Regions from separate parts of the Synechococcus sp. MU1625 genome, predicted to be linked through region 1. Evidence: predicted binding sites of a transcription regulator. Region 1 holds the regulator's gene; each other region holds the start of a gene.

The links. The regulator NtcA, encoded in region 1, controls nitrogen genes in cyanobacteria. The targets are predictions, from matches to a motif close to GTANCNNNNGNTAC.
Region 2: the regulator NtcA is predicted to act here: its motif matches at 3,383-3,396, upstream of FZX13_RS00185 (DUF4278 domain-containing protein).
Region 3: the regulator NtcA is predicted to act here: its motif matches at 3,210-3,223, upstream of glnA (type I glutamate--ammonia ligase).
Region 4: the regulator NtcA is predicted to act here: its motif matches at 2,244-2,257, upstream of FZX13_RS01820 (DUF4278 domain-containing protein).

What each region holds. Positions count from the first base shown of each region.
Region 1 covers NZ_VTLA01000003.1:169,427-174,182, reverse strand. Annotated here, with positions in the region: gene dcd (dCTP deaminase) at 1-592, opposite strand, end outside; gene FZX13_RS08025 (cob(I)yrinic acid a,c-diamide adenosyltransferase) at 592-1,191, opposite strand; gene rph (ribonuclease PH) at 1,336-2,079, shown strand; gene ntcA (global nitrogen regulator NtcA) at 2,138-2,854, shown strand; gene FZX13_RS08010 (DUF3084 domain-containing protein) at 2,882-4,033, shown strand; gene FZX13_RS08005 (resolvase) at 4,030-4,470, shown strand; gene FZX13_RS08000 (DUF3146 family protein) at 4,454-4,711, opposite strand; gene pth (aminoacyl-tRNA hydrolase) at 4,711-4,756, opposite strand, start outside.
Region 2 covers NZ_VTLA01000001.1:27,760-32,515, reverse strand. Annotated here, with positions in the region: gene FZX13_RS00210 (hypothetical protein) at 79-558, opposite strand; gene FZX13_RS00205 (hypothetical protein) at 815-1,111, opposite strand; gene FZX13_RS00200 (phycobilisome rod-core linker polypeptide) at 1,481-2,068, shown strand; gene FZX13_RS00195 (ferredoxin) at 2,093-2,395, shown strand; gene FZX13_RS00190 (hypothetical protein) at 2,872-3,243, shown strand; gene FZX13_RS00185 (DUF4278 domain-containing protein) at 3,459-3,626, shown strand; gene FZX13_RS00180 (hypothetical protein) at 3,741-4,034, opposite strand; gene FZX13_RS00175 (hypothetical protein) at 4,054-4,251, shown strand; gene FZX13_RS00170 (hypothetical protein) at 4,260-4,529, shown strand; gene FZX13_RS00165 (TFIIB-type zinc finger domain-containing protein) at 4,570-4,756, shown strand, end outside.
Region 3 covers NZ_VTLA01000001.1:395,638-400,393, forward strand. Annotated here, with positions in the region: gene FZX13_RS02330 (hypothetical protein) at 1-136, shown strand, start outside; gene FZX13_RS02335 (copper-binding protein) at 166-456, opposite strand; gene FZX13_RS02340 (class I SAM-dependent methyltransferase) at 534-1,607, opposite strand; gene glnA (type I glutamate--ammonia ligase) at 1,723-3,144, opposite strand; gene FZX13_RS02350 (allophycocyanin subunit beta) at 3,351-3,875, shown strand; gene FZX13_RS02355 (alanine--glyoxylate aminotransferase family protein) at 3,972-4,756, shown strand, end outside.
Region 4 covers NZ_VTLA01000001.1:301,164-305,919, reverse strand. Annotated here, with positions in the region: gene FZX13_RS01845 (FAD-dependent oxidoreductase) at 1-108, opposite strand, end outside; gene FZX13_RS01840 (hypothetical protein) at 352-561, opposite strand; gene FZX13_RS01835 (hypothetical protein) at 554-706, opposite strand; gene FZX13_RS01830 (hypothetical protein) at 1,151-1,477, opposite strand; gene FZX13_RS01825 (hypothetical protein) at 1,578-1,769, opposite strand; gene FZX13_RS01820 (DUF4278 domain-containing protein) at 2,344-2,448, shown strand; gene FZX13_RS12880 (hypothetical protein) at 2,496-2,621, opposite strand; gene FZX13_RS01815 (hypothetical protein) at 2,900-3,676, shown strand; gene FZX13_RS01810 (J domain-containing protein) at 3,678-4,463, opposite strand; gene FZX13_RS01805 (SDR family oxidoreductase) at 4,479-4,756, opposite strand, start outside.

The DNA of each region.
Region 1 (4,756 bases):
AAACCTTGGCGAGCGTCACACGTTCGGGCTGGTGCTGGTATTTGCCCTGTCGATCGCTGTAGGTGGTCGCACAGGCATCACCCTCAAAAAACAACAGCTGACAGATGCCTTCATCGGCATAGATCCTGCAGTCAGCACCGGAGCTATTGCTGAATTCAAGGGTGAGGTGACCCTCCCAGCTGGCTTCCGCTGGAGTGGTGTTCACAATGATTCCAAGGCGGGCATAGGTGCTCTTCCCCAAACAGATCACAGTGATGTTGGGAGGAACTCGAAGCTTTTCAAGCGCTACGCCAAGGCCATAGGAGTGGGCCGGAAGAATGAAATATCGACCATCCTCATCTTCATGGAGAGGAGTGGGCTCGAGATTGGCCGGATTGAACCGCTTGGGATTCATCACCGTGCCGGGAACGTGCCGGAAGATCAAAAATTCCTGAGGAGATAGGCGTAGGTCGTAGCCGTAGGAGGAGCAACCAAAGCTCAGCACCGGACGCAGCTTCTGCTCCGGATCTAGATGACGGACGAGGCCGCTCTGAAATGGCTCGATCATTCCCTGCCCAGCCTGTTCAGTGATCCAGCGATCGCACTTGAGCATCAGAAACCTCGGCGCAACTCCGTGACTTGATCTGCCATCTCCACCACGCCGGCGGGGATCGCAGGTCCTGTGATGATCACATCCATCGAGGCGGGCCGCTGCTCGAGAGCTGAAATCACGTCCGATTCATTGAGGTAACCGAAGGCCACAGCCAGGCCGATTTCATCCAGGACCAACTGGTCGAGATCCCCCTGAATCAAATGCTGACGGCAGATGGACCAAACGGCAGCAACCGCCTCCGCACCGCCGGGGTGATTCGGAGAGGAGAGGCAGAGAGGCACCTCAGGACGCAGCCAAACCAGGCCTCCACAAAGTTGGACGCGACCTGCGGGCCCCTGCTGCACGCCCCCTTTGAGGAACTGACTGATCAGAACACGACTGCCCAGGCCAGCGGAACGCATCGCCTGACTGAGAACACTGGCGAAACTGCCGCGATAGGGCGCTGTGTGAACCTGGAGCTGCCCTTCGGGCGCCACCAGATATAGGGGTGGAGGATCTGCAACAGGTGGGAGGGGCCTGAGTCCTGCCCGCTGCAAAGCCTGCTGATCCCGATCCAGAGAGTTCTGGAACGCTTGTGGGTCGGCAAGGCTTGTGGTCATCACGGCAACATCCGTCCGGGCAATCCCGGCAAGACCTTGAATGTAGCGGCGAGATGACATTCCACAAGTCCATTGACACCACCCATGGTGTTTGGACGGGCGAGAACCAACCGCCTGCGAGGCTTGAAGAACTGCACACCACCGATGAGCCAAACCGCTGGAAGCCGCACCGATGGCCGTCGCCCTGAGCAATTACGGCCGTTCTCGGTGACCTGGAATCCCATGGGTTTTGCCTTGAGCTCCCTTGTGGTTCACACCGGCCGAACCGCTGTTCTGTGCAGCGTCTGCCTGGAGGACAAGGTTCCCCGCTGGCGGAAGGGGGAAGGGTTGGGATGGGTCAGCGCCGAATACCGGCTGCTGCCGGGATCCACGCCGCAGAGGCAATCACGGGAGCTCATGAAATTGTCGGGCCGCACGCAGGAGATTCAACGCTTGATCGGCCGAAGCCTTCGCGCTGTGATCGACATGAAGCGTCTGGGCGAGCGCACCTTGCTGATCGACTGCGATGTGATCCAGGCCGACGCCGGAACACGGACTGCATCCATCACGGGAGCTTGGCTCGGCCTTGAGCAAGCCTGCCTTTCACTCGTGGAAAAGGGGATTCTGGAGCAATCGCCACTGATCGACCAGGTAGCGGCCGTGTCCGTCGGCCTGGTGGGTGGCCAGGCCTTGCTGGATCTGGACTACAGCGAAGACAGCAGAGCTGAGGTGGACCTGAATGTTGTGCAGGCTGGCGATGGTCGCCTGTTGGAGATCCAGGGAACTGCGGAGGGAGCGCCCTTCAGCCGCAGCCAGCTCAATGAATTACTGGATCTGGCTGAGCCTGGATTGACATCCCTAATGCAGGCGCAACGCCAAGCGATGAACGAGCACAGCAGAGTTACGTAATAACCGCTACACGGCGGCCACCGTTGGCTCCGTAGCTTCGCCTCACCAGGGGGTTGTCATGACCAGTAGCCGAGGTTTCAGCCGATACGCCCCGCAGATGGTGGCTCCAACCCCCAGCACAGAACCGGCCAACCGCTCCCTCCTGGAAATCATCCGGGATCTGGACGGCGCCAGCAGTGAACTGGTGGACCGCAACAAGACCATCTTTTTCCCTGGAGATCCTGCTGAACGGGTCTATCTGATCCGCCGCGGAGCGGTCCGTCTCTCCCGCGTCTACGAGTCAGGGGAAGAGATCACAGTGGCCTTGCTCCGCGAGAACAGCCTCTTTGGGGTGCTTTCGTTGCTGACCGGTCAACGGTCTGATCGCTTCTACCACGCCGTAGCCTTCACCAGAGTCGAGATGGTGACGGCGCCTGCGACATCCGTGAAGGCGGCGATCGAAGCGGATACCAGCGTTGGCCTGCGCTTGCTGCAGGGCCTTTCCAGTCGGATTCTTCAGACCGAAACGATGATCGAAACGCTGACCCACAGGGACATGTCATCCCGACTGGTGAGCTTTCTGTTGGTGCTGTGCAGGGATTTCGGCGTCGCGGATGAACTGGGAATCACCATCGACCTGCGCCTGTCCCATCAGGCCATCGCCGAAGCGATTGGCTCAACGCGCGTGACAATCACGCGTCTGCTGGGAGACTTGCGTCAATCCGGTCTGGTTCAGATTGACCGCAAAAAAATCACCGTTCTGGATCCAATCGCTCTGGCCAAACGATTCAGCTAGGCAGCACGTCAACCCACAGGTGCGGCCATGAGTGGCTGGGCACTGATCCTGGTTCTGCTGGTGCTCGGGGGCGTTCTGTCGACCCTGGGTGACCGGCTGGGAAGTCGTGTCGGCAAGGCCCGCCTGAGTCTGTTCAAGATGCGCCCGCGACGGACCGCCGTTCTGATCACGGTGCTAACCGGCAGCCTGATCAGCGCACTGTCGCTCGGCCTGCTGCTGCTGGTGAGCCGCCAGCTGCGGGTGGGCCTGTTTGAACTGGATGCTCTGCAAGACCGGCTCCAGGACAGCCGGCGGCAGCTCGATGCAGCCGAACGGGAACGGGAAGAGACCCGAACAGAAGCCAACCGGATCGCTGCTGAACTCAAGCAGTCACAGCAACGGGCTGACACCCTGCGCCGTGAACTGGCTCCCCTGCAGAACGAACGCGCCCAACTCGAAGCAGAACGTGAGCGTCTGAGCCGGGACATCGCCTCCCGCGATGCCGACATCCAGCGCACGGAGGCCGAATTGAAAAGCGTGCGGAGCCGAATCCGAGCTGGCGAGCAGGAACTCAAGGAACTCGAATTCAACCTGGTCGCCCTGAGGCGTGGATCGGTGGTGATCAGTAGCGGACAGACCTTGGCGAGAGCAACGGTTCGTCTCGATGCTCCTGATCAAGCGAAACAGGCTGTCGACAGGCTGCTTCAAGAGGCCAATGCCAACGCCTACGGCAAGGTGAGGCCGGGTGAAGCACCCGAACGACAGTTGATCCGCGTTCCCCGCAGCGACGTGGAACGCTTGCAGAACATCATCCGCAAGCCGGACACCTGGGTGATCTCGCTGCGCTCCGCCACCAATGTGCTGCGTGGTGAAACGGCGGTGTACGCCTTCCCCGAAGTGCGTCCCAACCGCCCGGTGGCGCAAAGCGGTGACGTGCTAGCGACCACCACACTGCGAACGGATGAACGCACACCGGAGGGCATTCGAACGCGGCTGAACCTTCTCTTGGCCTCCGCCTATGCCGAGGTGCAACGGCGAGGATCCCTGACGGAAGGACTGCAATTCGATGGATCAGCACTCTCCCAACTGGCCCAGGCATTGATGGAGGGACCCAGCAAAAGCGTGGTCTTGAAGGTGATTGCCGCAGGGATCAGCTACAGCTCCGATGCTGTGGTCGTCACGGTTGAGGCATCCCCATGAAGCGGGTGGCCGTGCTCGATCCAGGCCGCTGCAAATGTGGCCTTGTGCTGGCCGATCTTCAGCATGGTCTTGTTAGCGAGGGCCATGTTCTGACCCCAGAGGCCGTGGAACCCTGGCTCGAGCAGTGGAATCAAGACCAAGCTCTAGATCGCATCCTGATTGGCGACGGAACAGGAAGCCAAGCGTGGATCAAGCGGCTGGAAGGCCTGGGCAGCCTCACCGTGATTCCGGAGCAGGGGACCACCCTGCGGGCAAGACAGCGTTACTGGACGCTGTGGCCGGCTCGGGGTTGGCGCCGAGTTCTACCGAAAGGGCTGCGCATTCCACCGGTGGACCTGGATGCTGTTGCCGCCTTAGTCATGCTGGAAGAGCACCTGGGGTGCCACCTGCAATGGCCAGAGCCTGCACCCACTTTCGTGCTCAAAACCTGGCCCTGACCATGAAGGTGTAGTCACCTCCTGGTTCGAGCTTGTAATCAGAACGCACCAGGAACCGCCGCAAGGCATCCTCGATCAGGGCACGTCCTAAGGACGGCTCCACCATCAGCTCGCCGCGGTCAAAAGCCCAGGAAAACTGCCACTCAAAGCCTCCGGCAGAGACCTCACCCTCAACACATTTCGCCTGAAAACATTGGCGAAGCACCCGTAGATGGGCTGTTGTCGCCGGAAGAGCCGGCATCAGTCTTCGGACTCCAGGTCGTAGCGAAACCCGTTGATCCAGGTC
Region 2 (4,756 bases), on a different contig from region 1:
TCAAGGAGAGCCAATTGCACTATGGGTACAAAAGAAAATCTACAAGGAGTAAAGATCTATGCCAAAGGCAATAAGCCATCAAATAAGTCCAAGACTAGCGAACAGGCCTTTGCTCAGAATCATTAACAGACAAATTGAGGTTCCAGCCACCAAACTAAAATTAACTAATTGGAAAATTGCCGGGCTTTGCAGCGATTCCAACTGTGCCGTCGGCTTTTGATCTTGACGAGATCCCTCCCAATAGGCGAAGACCAAACCCTTCTTGGCCACAAGCTTGTCACGACTATTTAGCGAGCCGTAGCCAAACTCACTAATCATTTGCGATTGCTGCTTAATTTTTTTACTCTCGGCCACAAAAACAGACTGTATCCAATTACTATGCGCGCGAATACCAATCGCGATCCAAAAGATTACTGGAATGCATACAAGGAGGTTTAGATAGTCCATTGAAGTAAAAACCATATTCTGACCATTGATTTTTTGAGCGGTTATTATTTTGATCGCAGTCGCGCTGATATATCTTTCATTCCTGTGATGATTTTTGGCGAAGACGGCCAAGAATGGATGCAATATGCACATAAATTTGCTACTCAGAAAGGGCAGCTTGGTTAACCCTATACGAATCATTCGGGGAAATGCCCCTAAAGCACCACATAAAAAAAACTAAACTCGACTGGATTTGATTGATTATTACTTAATGCTTACTCACGGGCCATTTAATTACCGGGAAGCAATTTCATTGCCAACCACGGCATTTGGCCTGGTATTGAAGTTTCTATAGTAATTTCAGGCTTCTTTTACTTGAAATGAAAGCCTATTTCTTTGTTGCAGCTGACTGATCGGCCGAAGCAGACTGTTCTTTCACAGTTGCGGACGGCTTCTTTTGGCCCTCTGAAGTCTCACTCTTTGTTGCAGATGATTTTTTATCAGATACAGATTTTTCTTGTTTGACCGCTTTTTCCTGTTTAACTGGTGGCTTCTTTTTGGGTTTCAGCTTGCTTGTATCCAGAGCGCTTTCACCAAATGATTTATAACCCAGCAAGACCAGTCCGCCGACCACAGGGATCGAAGCAATACCACCCATGGCAATTTCAAATCCACTTAGAGCCACGTTTCATTCAAGCAAATACAATTGCAATACTGCACGATAAAAGCGTTTTAGGATTTCAAAACGCACTATGGGCAAGTATCAAATGGTCAAAGTTTAGACTCTTTTTTGCAGGGCAAATGTTTTGATCCTTCATTTTGCTGTCACTTATTGTCTTGCCTCTTATTCTTTGGATGCAATTCTTACATTAAAGAATTTCCAGGTTAATTGGCCTCCCTTTCTTCCAGGGCTCGTTTACGATTCAATCTATCAAGCCAAAACTCCCGGGTTGACGCTATATCAGGTCGCTTACCTAAGCGTCGATCAGATCTATCGGCAGAATTAGCATCTGAAATAATCGGGAAGTGCTACCGCCAGATTTTTTTTCATGCGATGTCTTTTGATCGCGATCCTTTTCTGGAATCGCAATTTAAGTCTGGAAGCATCACAGTAAGGGATTTCGTAAGGGGCTTGCTCCTCTCAGAGCGTTTTTACAATGGATATGTTGCATGCAACAATAATGAGCGAATTGTCGAGCAGGTTGTAGGGCGAGTTTTGGGCCGTCCTGTTTATGGCTCAGACGAAAAGAGGTCTTGGTCTATTGTTATTGCTGAGCAGGGATTTTCAGGATTTGTTGATGCTGTTCTTGCCTCTCCTGAGTATTTTGAGAGATTTGGCAATGATGAGATACCTGAACAAGTTAATCGAAGCTTGCCAGGCCGTCCTCAGGGTGAGATGCCCATCTATCAGCGCCTTCCCCGCTATGGAGAGAGTTGGCGCGAGCGCTTGATTCGTGATGGGTTGATGTTGTCTATAGATGCTTTCAATAAAATTAGTCGTCCAATGACGGTATCCCGTCTGATTTACGAAAAGCCAAAGGGTCGTCTTCTCAAGCTTTGGCTTCTTTTCTTAATTGTTGGTGGCGCTGGAAGCCTTTACTTGGTGCTTTTAATCTTCAGCCAGATGTTTACGATTCGCTGAAATTTTTATGGAAGCTTGATACAGATGTACATAGAAAGGAATCCGGTTGATGCAGCTTTTTCATCACATCCTGGGCAGCTTCGTACGGGATCCGAACCATCTTTAGGCGGAGGACTTCGCGACAAAGCAGTTTGGGTTGAGGAAGTTGACTGCATTGGCTGCCGTTATTGCGCACATGTAGCGTCCAATACTTTTGTGATGGTTCCAGAAACAGGTCGCTGTCGTGCGATTCGCCAAGACGGTGATTCAATTGATCGAATCCAGGAAGCGATTGACACCTGTCCTGTCGATTGCATTCATTGGGTCGATTTTGAAGACCTCAACTGAAGAGCTGATGTTTATTTCAACGCTTAATGCTTCCGGTTACGACTGCCCGTAGCTGGTCGGTAAAGGTTGGCTAGTGAGCCCAAATGCTTTAAACAGGCTGGCGGAGTTGCTCAGCACCAGTGAGAAACGCTGATCTGACTCCTCCCCTTCAAAAGAGGAGCCAGGCTGTGCATGCGGTGTCGGCGTGGGAAAGATCGCTGACACTCAGCGCCCAATGACCATGCAGGGGCCAATGGATGGAGGTGTGGACCCTCCAACAACACCATCACCCGGCTATCGGTTCAATGCTGTTCCGATGAGGCGAAAGCAGCGACCATATGAGCCGCAGCCATGTTGTGGCTTAACTCGCCTTCAGTGAATCCTGCTGGTCTGACTCCCAGACCTCTCATTGGCAAGGCGTCAGATTGAGCGGAAGGGTTCCATCAGACCTTGCCTTGCACACGCCCTGAGAGAATCAAAATAAAGGGAGAAAGCAGGTGGGCAAAAAGTCTGGCTTCACCAGTGCAGAGATCGAGGAGATCAAGCGTCTGTATCTGAAGGAAGGTCGATCGATTCTCCAGATCCCCAAGATCCTTGGCAAAGGCAGCGAAAACTCAGTGCGCAACGCACTGCATAAGGCACGAATCAAAAATGCACCCGAAGAACGTATCAAGCTTGATCGGTTCAAGCCAGAGCAAATCTATGGAGAGATCACCCTCTTAAAACGACTCACAAAATCAAAAAAGCTGAGATTTCACGCAAGATGCACATGTGGTTATGAATTTGATGTTGACCCTTTTCGGTTAACATTGCCAGAGCATCACAAAGACAGAATTTCTGCATGCCAACGGTGCAGCAAAGAGAAATAATCGCCAATACCTCGCGCTTTTCACGACAACTGAGACGACAGTCGATAACAAGCAATAACCCCTTTCCCCTGTCAGGCCAAGGCCAGACGACGGCGCCTGTATCAAGCCGAGGCCATTTTAACAATGGCTAAAGAACGAAGTATCCAGTGGAACCTTGCGGGCCTACAGCAACGATGTAGAACTTGAAAACATTTTTATTCACTCCCTATCAAGCCATGGAACTCACCTTCTTGGGCAACAAATATGCAAAGTCAGAGAAAGCAACTACCAGGCCAACAATCCAACTCAAATACATGGGTAAATCCTATCGAGCCGATCAAGGCAATTTGGTTCGCAATTCCGTTGTTCTGACTTATCGCGGCGTCTCCTATTCCAAGGCCTGAACAGGCTCAGGTTCCACCCCTGCCCTGTCGCCGCCGGCCTCAGCCCTGATGGGGCAGCAGAAACTACGGCAAGAAGATCAAGCATCAGCAAAAATGGCGGGATGAGATTTCTGATCACAGCCCTTGTCGCGTCATGGGCATTGGTCTTGCCGGTGCGGAGTGCGGAACCGATTCCCCTCGTGGTGGTTCCCTTTGACGCGGCATGGGGATCGCGACGTCTTCCCATCCAGCCAGCAGCGCTTCTGCCCCCACCGCCAGTCCCCGAAGCGAATCAAGACACGGAATCCAAAACTGAACCGAGACATCAGGGTCAGCGCTGGTGCCGTGGCCGTTGCTAATGCCACCACAGCTGTCGCACAAACGCGTTTTGTCTAAACCGAAGACATCACTACTTCTGACTCCCGTCATGCGACATACGGCTCTGTTGATGGCCACAATCCTTTGGGGCTCCACGGCTCTCGCAGGCGGGAATCGGGCCACAGCCCAGGGCCCCTCAGAGCAGTTCGCCACCGCAGAGGCCATGCGCGTGGTCCCAAAAGGGGCAACGATCACCGACACAACCTGCAAAAGCATTGATGTGGGATTCAGCAGCCGCTATCAGTGCACCATCACTTACAGCCCCTGAGCTGATCAATGAAAGGCTTGCTTGCTCCGTGTTTGGCCTTGCTGCTGCTTGGAGTACCGGCCGCGGGACGCGCCGCATTCGATGAGTGCCAGCTGATGGATCAGGTGCTGAATCGCCTGGGCAACGCCATGGCAATCAATCGAGCGATCATCGCTGAAAGCAGTGACAGCAAAGCTGTTGCTGTTGCGAGCGAAGCTCTTGCCCAACAGAACGAGAGCTATCGACGCACGAAGCGCCAGCGCTCCAAAGCAGGCTGCGAAGGCTGGGAACGGGACTAACTGATGCCAGGCAAGCTGGTGGAACGATGATTGAGAGACCTTGGCCGTCACCATCTGCCAAAACTGCGGAAGCCGTCGGTTTCGTGCCGATCGATCCATGGCCGGACGGCTGGTCTGTCAGAACTGCGGTCTTGCGGCAGGGAGCCGACCCACGCGCCCAACGCCGCTGAGCAGTCGGCGCAGCAACAGAAAGTTCTGGCTGGTCATCCTGCTGCTGGCGATCATCG
Region 3 (4,756 bases), on a different contig from region 1:
CAAACTTGCCACAAACCTGATCAGCCAGCCGCTTGCTGGGTGGGATGTACCAACGGAATCGGGTCAGCGTTTCTGGAAGGCACTCCGCTTTGCTGGAGCGGGCTTCACTCTGGCCTGGCTGCTGGCCAAGCTCTAAACCGGTAAGCCCAGCCACTGGCGCTGGGCCTATGCAACCACCACCAGAGAATTGGATGCGGGAGCTTCATCCTCGGTGGAAGGAACCCCCGACGGTTGTGGCATGTGCTGACCGCGAAGCCATGCATTGTGCAGGGCCCGCCGCCGGCGATCCTCAGAGAGAACAAGACGATCTGCCGCGGCTTGGGGGCTCTCCCCAGGCAGCAAAGCTGTGCGCAGGCATATGCCGAAACCAAGGGCTTCGACTTGCACGTGACCTTCCATCAGCACGACCTGAAACGTCCAGCCCTGAAGCCAACGCAGCCGGAAGGGATTGGTCATGAAGTTCCCTTCGTAATCGCATTTACCCTATGGCTCGCAAGCGTTCGTGCAAGGGACGCTGTCAGGGAATCCGCTTATCAGCTCTCTTCATTGGTGGGTTTGCGAGCTGACCAGACCCGCGTCATGAAGTGGGATTCAGCTGTGATTCCCTCGAAGCCTGCAGCTGTTAGGCGTTTGTCGATGTCATCACCGATGTAATCCCGGTAGTAAGGCTCATGGAAGACACGCCGGAAGTTCTCCATCACTGCGGCAAATTTGGCCGAATCTGCCATCTGCACAGAGTCGGCGAGCACGAACACACCGCCTGGCTCGAGCACCCTCCAAGCCTCATTGAGAACGTTTTGGCGGGCTTCTGCTGGCAGTTCATGCAGCAGGAACACACAGGTCACGGCTTGAACCGAGCCATCCGCCAAGGGGAGTGATTCCCCATTGGCACGGATCAGCTGAACCAGCGAGGCGTCCCCGGTATTCAACCAGCGATTGGCTTGACGGAGGTACGACTCGGAGAGATCGGTACCGATGAGTTGCGCGTGAGGAACAGCAGCTCGGATTTGGTGCAGCGTCCGACCGGTGCCGGTGGCCACATCAAGGATCTTCAGGGAGCCCGGAGCCCGGTCAGCGAAATGCTTCAAGCCGCGTTTGAGCGGAGCCAGGACCCGTCGACGCATGGCATCGGCTGTGCCGTTGAAAAGGATCTCAACCTGTAAGTCGTAGAGACCGGCGGAGTGATCACTCAGATATCCATCGGTTTGATGGTGAAAATTTTGAAGGTAGTAGTCGGGGTAAAGCGCTGTTTCGGTGTCCCGTGGCATATCGCGAACGTTGCGCTCACGGCGTCGATCCCAGGTGGAGGGGAGATCCATCCACACCTGTGGATAACGGCTGACCCAGTCGAGCCAAGGTGCATCAAAGAGCAACTGCTCGGGATAGATCCCCTGTTGAGCCTCCTGCCAATCCTGTTCCTGGAGTTTGTTCATGTCCAGGCGCAGTTCTCCGAGCACCTCGGCGGGTACTGCTTCGGTTTTGGGAACGGCATCGGGAGCCACCCATTCCATCAGCTTGGTGCTCAGCTCTTTGTGAGCCAGGCCCGCGATGCTTTTGCCTTGCTGAAGCGTTTGGTACGCAAGCTTGCTCAGGGGCGTTGACGCCATCGCGGGTTCAGACAACACCCCTATTCCAGCGGATGTGACGCGCAACCGCGTGCCAAGCAGTCCACAAAAAAACCCGCCTCCTGCGAGGCGGGTCGTGGGTCTCAACGAGTGCTGATCAGGCGTCGTAGTACATGGTGAATTCGTGGGGGTGAGGACGCTGACGCAGCTGCTGAACCTCTTCGTATTTGAGGTCAATCCAGTTGTCGATGAAGTCGTCGCTGAACACTCCGCCAGCGGTGAGGAAGCCACGATCGGCATTCAAAGCTTCCAAGGCACCATTCAGGGAAGCCGGGACCGTTGCGATCTTCGAAAGCTCTTCAGCAGGAAGTTCGAACAAATCGCGATCTTCGCCGTCGCCGGGATCGATCTGGTTCTTGATGCCATCCAGGCCAGCCATCATCATGGCGCTGAAGGCCAGATATGGATTGGCTAGGGCATCACCGGAACGGAATTCGAGGCGCTTGGCTTTGGGGCTTGGGCCGGTGAGAGGAATTCTCACAGCGGCGGAACGGTTGCCCTCCGAGTACACAAGGTTCACTGGAGCTTCGAAGCCGGGCACCAGACGCTTGTAGCTGTTGGTGGTGGGGTTGGTGAAGGCCAGGAAGGCCGGAGCGTGCTTGAGGATGCCGCCGATGTACCAGCGGGCGGTCTGCGACAGGTTCGCGTAGGTGCCTTCGCCGAAGAAGAGTGGCTGACCACCTTTCCAGAGGCTCTGGTGCACATGCATGCCTGTGCCGTTGTCGTTGAACACCGGCTTGGGCATGAAGGTGGCTGTCTTGCCGTACTTCTTGGCCACGTTGCGCACGACGTACTTGTACGTCATGACGTTGTCGGCTGCCTGGATTAGCTCAGCGAATTTCATGCCGAGCTCGTGCTGGCCTGCGCCGGCAACTTCGTGGTGGTGCTTCTCGGTGGGGATACCCAGTTGCCCCATCAGCAGAAGCATCTCGGAGCGGATGTCCTGGGCTGTGTCGTTGGGAGCAACGGGGAAGTACCCCTCTTTCACCTGAATTTTGTAGGCGAGGTTGCCGCCTTCCTCGATGCGACCCGTGTTCCAACCCGCCTCGATCGTGTCGACGCTGTAAAAGGATCCACCTTCGGCCGAGTTGTAGCGGACGTCGTCGAAGAGGAAGAATTCAGGCTCAGGACCGAAGAAGGCCATGTCGGCCAGTCCTGTGCTGGCGAGGTGATTCAAAGCACGCTGGGCCAGGGCGCGGGGACAGCGCTCATAGGGCTGACCGGTGCGCGGCTCCTGAATCGAGCAGATCATGCTCAGGGTTTTGTGCCGATAGAACGGATCAACCCAGGCCGTGTTGGCGTCGGGCACCATGGCCATGTCGGAGGCTTGGATGCCCTTCCATCCACGGATGGAGGAACCATCAAAGGCCAGGCCCTCAGTGAAGGATTCTTCCTCCAGTAGATCGGTGCAGACCGTTAGGTGCTGCCACTTTCCGTGCAAATCGGTGAATTTGAGGTCGATCAGTTCGATGCCTTCGTCCTTGATCTGGCGCAGGACGTCCTGGGGGGATTTCGACATAAGAAAGGACTGCTCGACTGAATTGTGCAGTGATGTGACCGTATAGAGCCACAAGTCACCATTTTGTATCAAGAGGTACGTTCCAGCTGCCTGGAGTCAACTGCGTAACCGTTTCTGTCAACTTGGCCGAAATGCAGGCCTGCCAAAGGATTTGCCCGCTTCAACGGTGTTAGCGTCCGCGGGGGATCCTCTGGAGATTCAGGTAAATGCGCGATGCAATCAGCGGTCTGATCGGTCGCTACGACCAACTGGGTCGTTATTTCGATCGTCCAGCGATCGACAGCATCAATGCGTATCTGGATGAATCCACGCTGCGGATTCAGGCTGTTGAGCTGATCAACGGTTCCGCCGCCGAAATTGTGCGTGAGGCCAGCCAGCGGCTGTTCCGGGATGAGCCCGACCTGCTCCTTCCTGGCGGAAACGCCTACACGACCCGTCGGCTCGCTGCCTGTCTGCGGGACATGGATTACTTCCTGCGCTACGCCAGCTATGCCCTGGTTGCCGGCGACAGCACGATTCTCAATGAGCGTGTTCTCAACGGGCTGGACGACACCTACAAGAGCCTTGGCGTTCCTACGGGCCCCACTGTTCGCAGCATTGTTTTGCTCGGGGAAGTCGTGGCGGAGATGCTTCTGGCGAACGGTGCGGCATCCGAGCAGCTCGCCACTGTTCTGCAGCCGTTCGATCACCTGGCCAAAGGCCTTGCTGAAACCAATGTGCGCCAACGTTGAACGCAAAAGTTCAGCGCAAGATTTGAACAGATTGCAATCGTGCAGCTCTCATCTCTTCCGAGGGGCATGACTGCGTAGGCTCATCACCACGAACCAATGATCAGGGCTTTGGCGACGACCAACTCTCTTCTTCCTGTTGACGATCGTCATCGCAAAGCTTTTGCACCGATCAGTACTCCAGATCGCCTGCTTCTGGGACCAGGTCCCTCGAACGCGCACCCGACGGTTCTGAAGGCGCTGTCGCGAACTCCCATCGGTCACCTTGATCCTCTTTACGTCGAGCTGATGGGAGAGGTGCAGGAACTTCTGCGCTACGCCTGGCAGACGGACAACCGACTCACGCTGCCAATGAGTGGTACCGGGAGTGCTGCCATGGAGGCAACCCTGGCCAACACCGTGGAACCTGGAGACACCGTTCTTGTTGCGGTGAAGGGATATTTCGGCCTCCGTCTGGCAGATATGGCGGGGCGTTACCGCGCTGATGTCAAAACCATTGAGAAGCCCTGGGGAGATTGGTTTTCTCTCGATGAACTCGAAGCGGCCCTGATCGAGCACAAGCCCGCGATCCTGGCGATGGTTCATGCCGAAACCTCCACGGGTGTCTGCCAACCCATGGACGGCATTGGCGATCTCTGCCGCAAGCACGACTGCTTGCTGCTGCTCGATACCGTCACGTCCTTGGGGGGAGTTCCGCTTTACATCGATGAGTGGAAGGTTGATCTCTCTTACAGCTGCAGCCAGAAGGGATTGAGCTGCCCTCCGGGCCTTGGACCCTTCACGATGGGCCCTCGCGCCGAAGCCAAGATGTCAGCGCGTCAGGGCAAGGTTCCCAATTGGTATCTCGATGTGTCCCTGCTTAATCAGTACTGGGGCAGTGATCG
Region 4 (4,756 bases), on a different contig from region 1:
CATGCCTGCTTCACAGAGGGCTTTCGCAGCACCCCAGCCCGCCCAGCCAGCACCGATCACCACGACATGGGAGGACTCAGCCTGCGTGACCATGGATTGCTCAGGCATCGAACCTTCAGAGATCGAATGAACCGTCTCCGCATCATGGAGCTCTGAGGCCGGCAACGGTCGCCATCGCCACTGAGCAGAACGGCTCAATAGCGTTGTCTCGAATGTTCAAAACCATCCGATGAATCCCGACACAAGCGCACGCTGGCCTGTTCTTCTTCCCATGGTGTTGTTCTTCGGGGGGATCGGTGCAGCGGCAGCGATGACTCAGTTGCTGGGATCGTTCTGAAATTCAGCTCGTCATCAGACCAATTTCAAGGCGTGCAGAACCTGCACTCGGATGCCTCCCAAGCGGACCCATGCCCGCAGTGCATCGGCTTTGCAGGTGTAGGGCCTCCAGTCGTCCTCATGAATACGCCGTTGAATGTGACGCACCACCCGCTCAGCAACAACACGGTCGCTGGGCACCTTCAGCAGGACCTGCTGACCGTTGACCAAGAGCGACTCAATCATTTTTAGGAGGTTTGATCAGCTCGCCGGTCTGCAACGACACCACAGCGAAGCTACCCACAAACACCAACGCCACCAAAGCCAGAAAGACAGCGGTGAGATTGCTGATCTCCAGCTGCCCGAGCATGAAGGCGAAAAGACCTGGCATCAAAAGCAGCGACGACGTCTGAACTTAAACCGACTGGTCAGTGGTGAGAGTTCCCAGAACAACGCCGGCCATGGACAAGCCGATCGCAAGCATCACAACGGTTTCGATCATGCGTTTTCACCAGAGGAGCTCGCGTTGAGCACGGCAGCAGATCGGGAGGACTTCACCGCAGGTTGCGCTGAAGAGGCAGACAAATCATTGGACTGCCAGGTTGAAGCTGCTGAACAACGGGTCGGATTTTTCACCCAGGAACTACGGCCCATCACCAAACATCCAATTGGAGCAATGATTGCGGCAACCGATTGGCCTGTCTGTTCGATCGGCAACCGACGCCGTGGGTGATCGCCATACAAGCGTTCACGGATCTGAACAGCCGCCTGGCCATAGGCCGACCCTCCACCTCTGCTTTTTCAAACGCAGCCAACAGGGGGATCTCTGCCTGCATCACATCGACCCAAAACCATCCAAGATTTGGCTCGCATCCTGAGCAAGCCGTTGTTGACGACGATCCACCTTCACCAACAACGCGGTATGCATGGTGCCCATCTGCCCCAGCATTGAGGAGAGTTCAACCGTGAACTCGACGGCACCTGCAGAGAGATTTTTGAGTTCATCTTCATGGCTTCTGACTTGACCCTCCGTGATGATCACGTAGGCATGGCGCGTGGCTTTCGCTGCAGCCTCGGCTGGAACCACCTCAAACGGGAGAATTCCTCGGGCGGAGAGGCGGTTGCGGAAGAGACGGTTGCGATCCGCGTCAACAAGACACACCGATATGCCCTGTTAATCCCATACACAGGCCAGATGATGACTGCTGCAGGTTTTTGCCACACCTCCCTTTTGGCCAAAAAAAGTCAACAACAGAATTCGGTCAAATGCGCGGAATGATCGCGTCGTTAGGAAAGAACTCCTCAAACACACAAATGCGGTCGGCCCAACGCGCCTCCACTTCCAAGCGCATTAAGCGGTTTCGCACCCACATCAATGTGTCCACATCAATGGGCTTATGAAGCTTGTGTTGCTGTGCCTTCACCCAATCATCTTTGCTCTGAGAGCTTTTCATGACATCTAAAACAATGTGCCTACACGGTACGAACGGAGGCTTAAGGCGCTAGCAGCTTCACACTAAGTAAGCATCAAAGAACACTTGATTGCGTGCGAACTGTTCACAATGACAACAAGTTAATGGAAGCTTTGAGTCCAGAACAAACCGTCAGAGCTTGAACCGCCAGATCGGTAGCCGATCCATCATTCCGTCACTCCAAGCAGCGACAAGATGAAATCAATTCCTGAAACGCTGAGATGACGCAAACCACTGCCTACCCCACTCTGTTGCAGGCCATCACCAAGGCGGCTCAAAAAACGCCGCAACTCAAACCTCGCCCGGTGCATACACCGCCAAACGGGCGCGGAATCAATTGAATGAAAACCGCTTGAATGCATCCAAGCGGGGGTATTCAGGCCTGGGCTAAACAAAATTGCAGCTGTGTAACAGCACGAACGACACGTGGGTTGATAGCGCCTCTATAAAGGTTATGTAGCAACAGCTACGCAACTACGTTCACCCCGCCTTAGGCGAGGCGCAGTTCGATTCAGGCCATGGAACGGGGACCTGAGCTTGCTTCGAGGAACCCATCATGACCCTGACCTATCGCGGCCAGAAGTACATCAAGAACAATGCTGCTGCGTCCAGCAACCAGCGTTCTGTTCTCGTTTATCGCGGTCAGAAAGTCGCTCGCTGACAACAGCACAAAACGCTCGCTCAAGTCCCGCCTAGGCGGGGCTTTTTTTATGGCTGTTTCGTCGTGGGATCAGGCTGCTTGGCTTTCCAACGTTCAAACCAAACCGCCACACCCAAGGAGATACCGATCGCGATGCCTGCACCGATGCAGACGACCCCAAATTCCACAGGCATGCAATCACCCCAATTTCATCTCAATCATCGGACAAGACCGCTCAGAAGTGGCGATCCATCGCTAAGCATTGGTTTCGTCAAGGCGTGCTGGAACGATGTTCCTAATTCATAATTCGCACGAACAAGCCAATCTCCTGGCATCAGCACTGGTGCAAGTCCACAGAGTTGAAGGCCACTGGTACACGTCTTTTCAACAGGACCTTGCCCACACCCTTTTCCTGAAGCTGCTTGACGCTGAGATTGACTTCTCCGGCCATCCCGGAATTGAGGTTGAAACGTTGGCAGAGACGTTGACGCAAGCATCGGAGCGCCAAGAGCTGCTGGAACTGCTGATCGCCTTCGAAATGCTTTGCAATCCGATCCCGGAGACGTTGAGTAGGGACATTGATCATTGGGCCAACGCACTGAACATCAACAGCGAGATCCTGAACCTCGCCAGGGAATTGGCACACAACGCCATCACCCAGGCAACAACAGATTTTTACCGCTGCAACTGGATCGGAGAAGGCGATGATCAAAGCGATCCTGTCTTTCAGGATCTCTTGAAAAAATACGGTGATCACGCCTATGGCGTATGTGTCACGGCTGATCCTGATGAGTTTGCACGCTGGGACAACCTCAAAAACTGTTCCCAGGGCAGCCTTGGACGCAGTCTCTGGGAGTTTTACCAATCAAGAGGATTCAAACTTCCCGGTGAACTCGGTGCCGGTAATGCAGCACTCGCGCATCACGACTGGATCCATCTGATTGCTGGGTATGACACCAACCCCATCGGAGAATTGGAAGTCACAGCATTCATGGCTTCCTCAAGCCGCTCAGAGGGAGCAACCCTTGGCTTTATTGGAGCAATCAGCATCTTGGAAACTGGGTTGCTGCATAGCTTCTACGGCGCCGACAAATTCGGGAGAGCGCTCTCAGCCGACAATGGAATTGAGCGTATCGCTCAGGCAATCAACAGAGGCAAAGCCTGCAATGTCGACCCGCTCATCGACCTTGACTATTTCAAGTATGCAGACACACCACTAACAAACATTCAGAAGGCCTGGTGGAGCTGAGTTAGTTCACCAAGCGTTGATACGCTTCATTAACACGGCGAAAAGCCTCTGCCGAACCGCCAAGGTCGGGATGGTGCTGTTTCACCAATTTCCGGTGAGCCTGCTTGATCTCGGTGAGTGACGCGTTGGCGTCCAACCCGAGGACATCTAAAGCTGCAATCCGTGGATCACGGGGATGTCCAAAGTCCACACGATCTGTTCGCCTTTGATCACTTCGCGTGCGACGTCCCTGCCGCTTAGAGCTGAATTGTTCCTGGTGCTGACGCAGCTGTTCAACCACCCGTCGTGGATCCTCATCGAGCCACTCGCTGGCCCGAACGCCGAACATCGCAAACGCCGCCAGGACTGCCGTTGTTTGTTTGCTCGCCTTGGATCCAACCGCTACCCGAAGATCAGTCCCTAAACCAGGAACCAGACGATCGAGTCGCTGTTCAAGGGTCAGATGAGAGGGAAAACTGCTGCGGTTGAGCTGATCAATCAAAGACTCCAACCCGCGCTGACGCAGGACACTCCATCCCGGCTGCTGTGCAAGAGACTGCCCCCAAGCCTGCACCTGGTGGCTGCTGATGCGCGGCGGAGCTTGGGCCGATGGCTCGCTCCAAGAGCGGTGGGAAGTCGTTTCGGTTCGGAAGCGTTGGCGTTGCTGCCGCTGCAGTCGGTCCAACTCACGGTTGAGCCGCAACACCTCACGTCGAAGGGCATCGTTCTCCACCAGCAACGCCTCAACATTGCTGGTAACCCGTTGTTCAGAACGTCCGCCAGACCAGTGACGCGGATCAAAACCCAAAGCGTTTCTCCCGTCTCACCACGGCAACAGCTCACCATTGGCATGCCAGAAGCTGCCGCTGTTGGCCATGGTCAAGGCATCAATCCGTGCCAACAGACCCTGCACCGCCTGCTCCGGGTGAATACCGCTTGGATTGAACTGGATCATCCGAGTACGCACCAATCCAGGATGCAAAATCGCAACAGCGATGCCGAGTGGCTCCAGATCAATCGCCAATGATTTTCCGGCCATGTTGAGGGCCACCTTCGACATCCGATAGCCATAGGAACCTCCAGATGTGTTGTCATCGATGG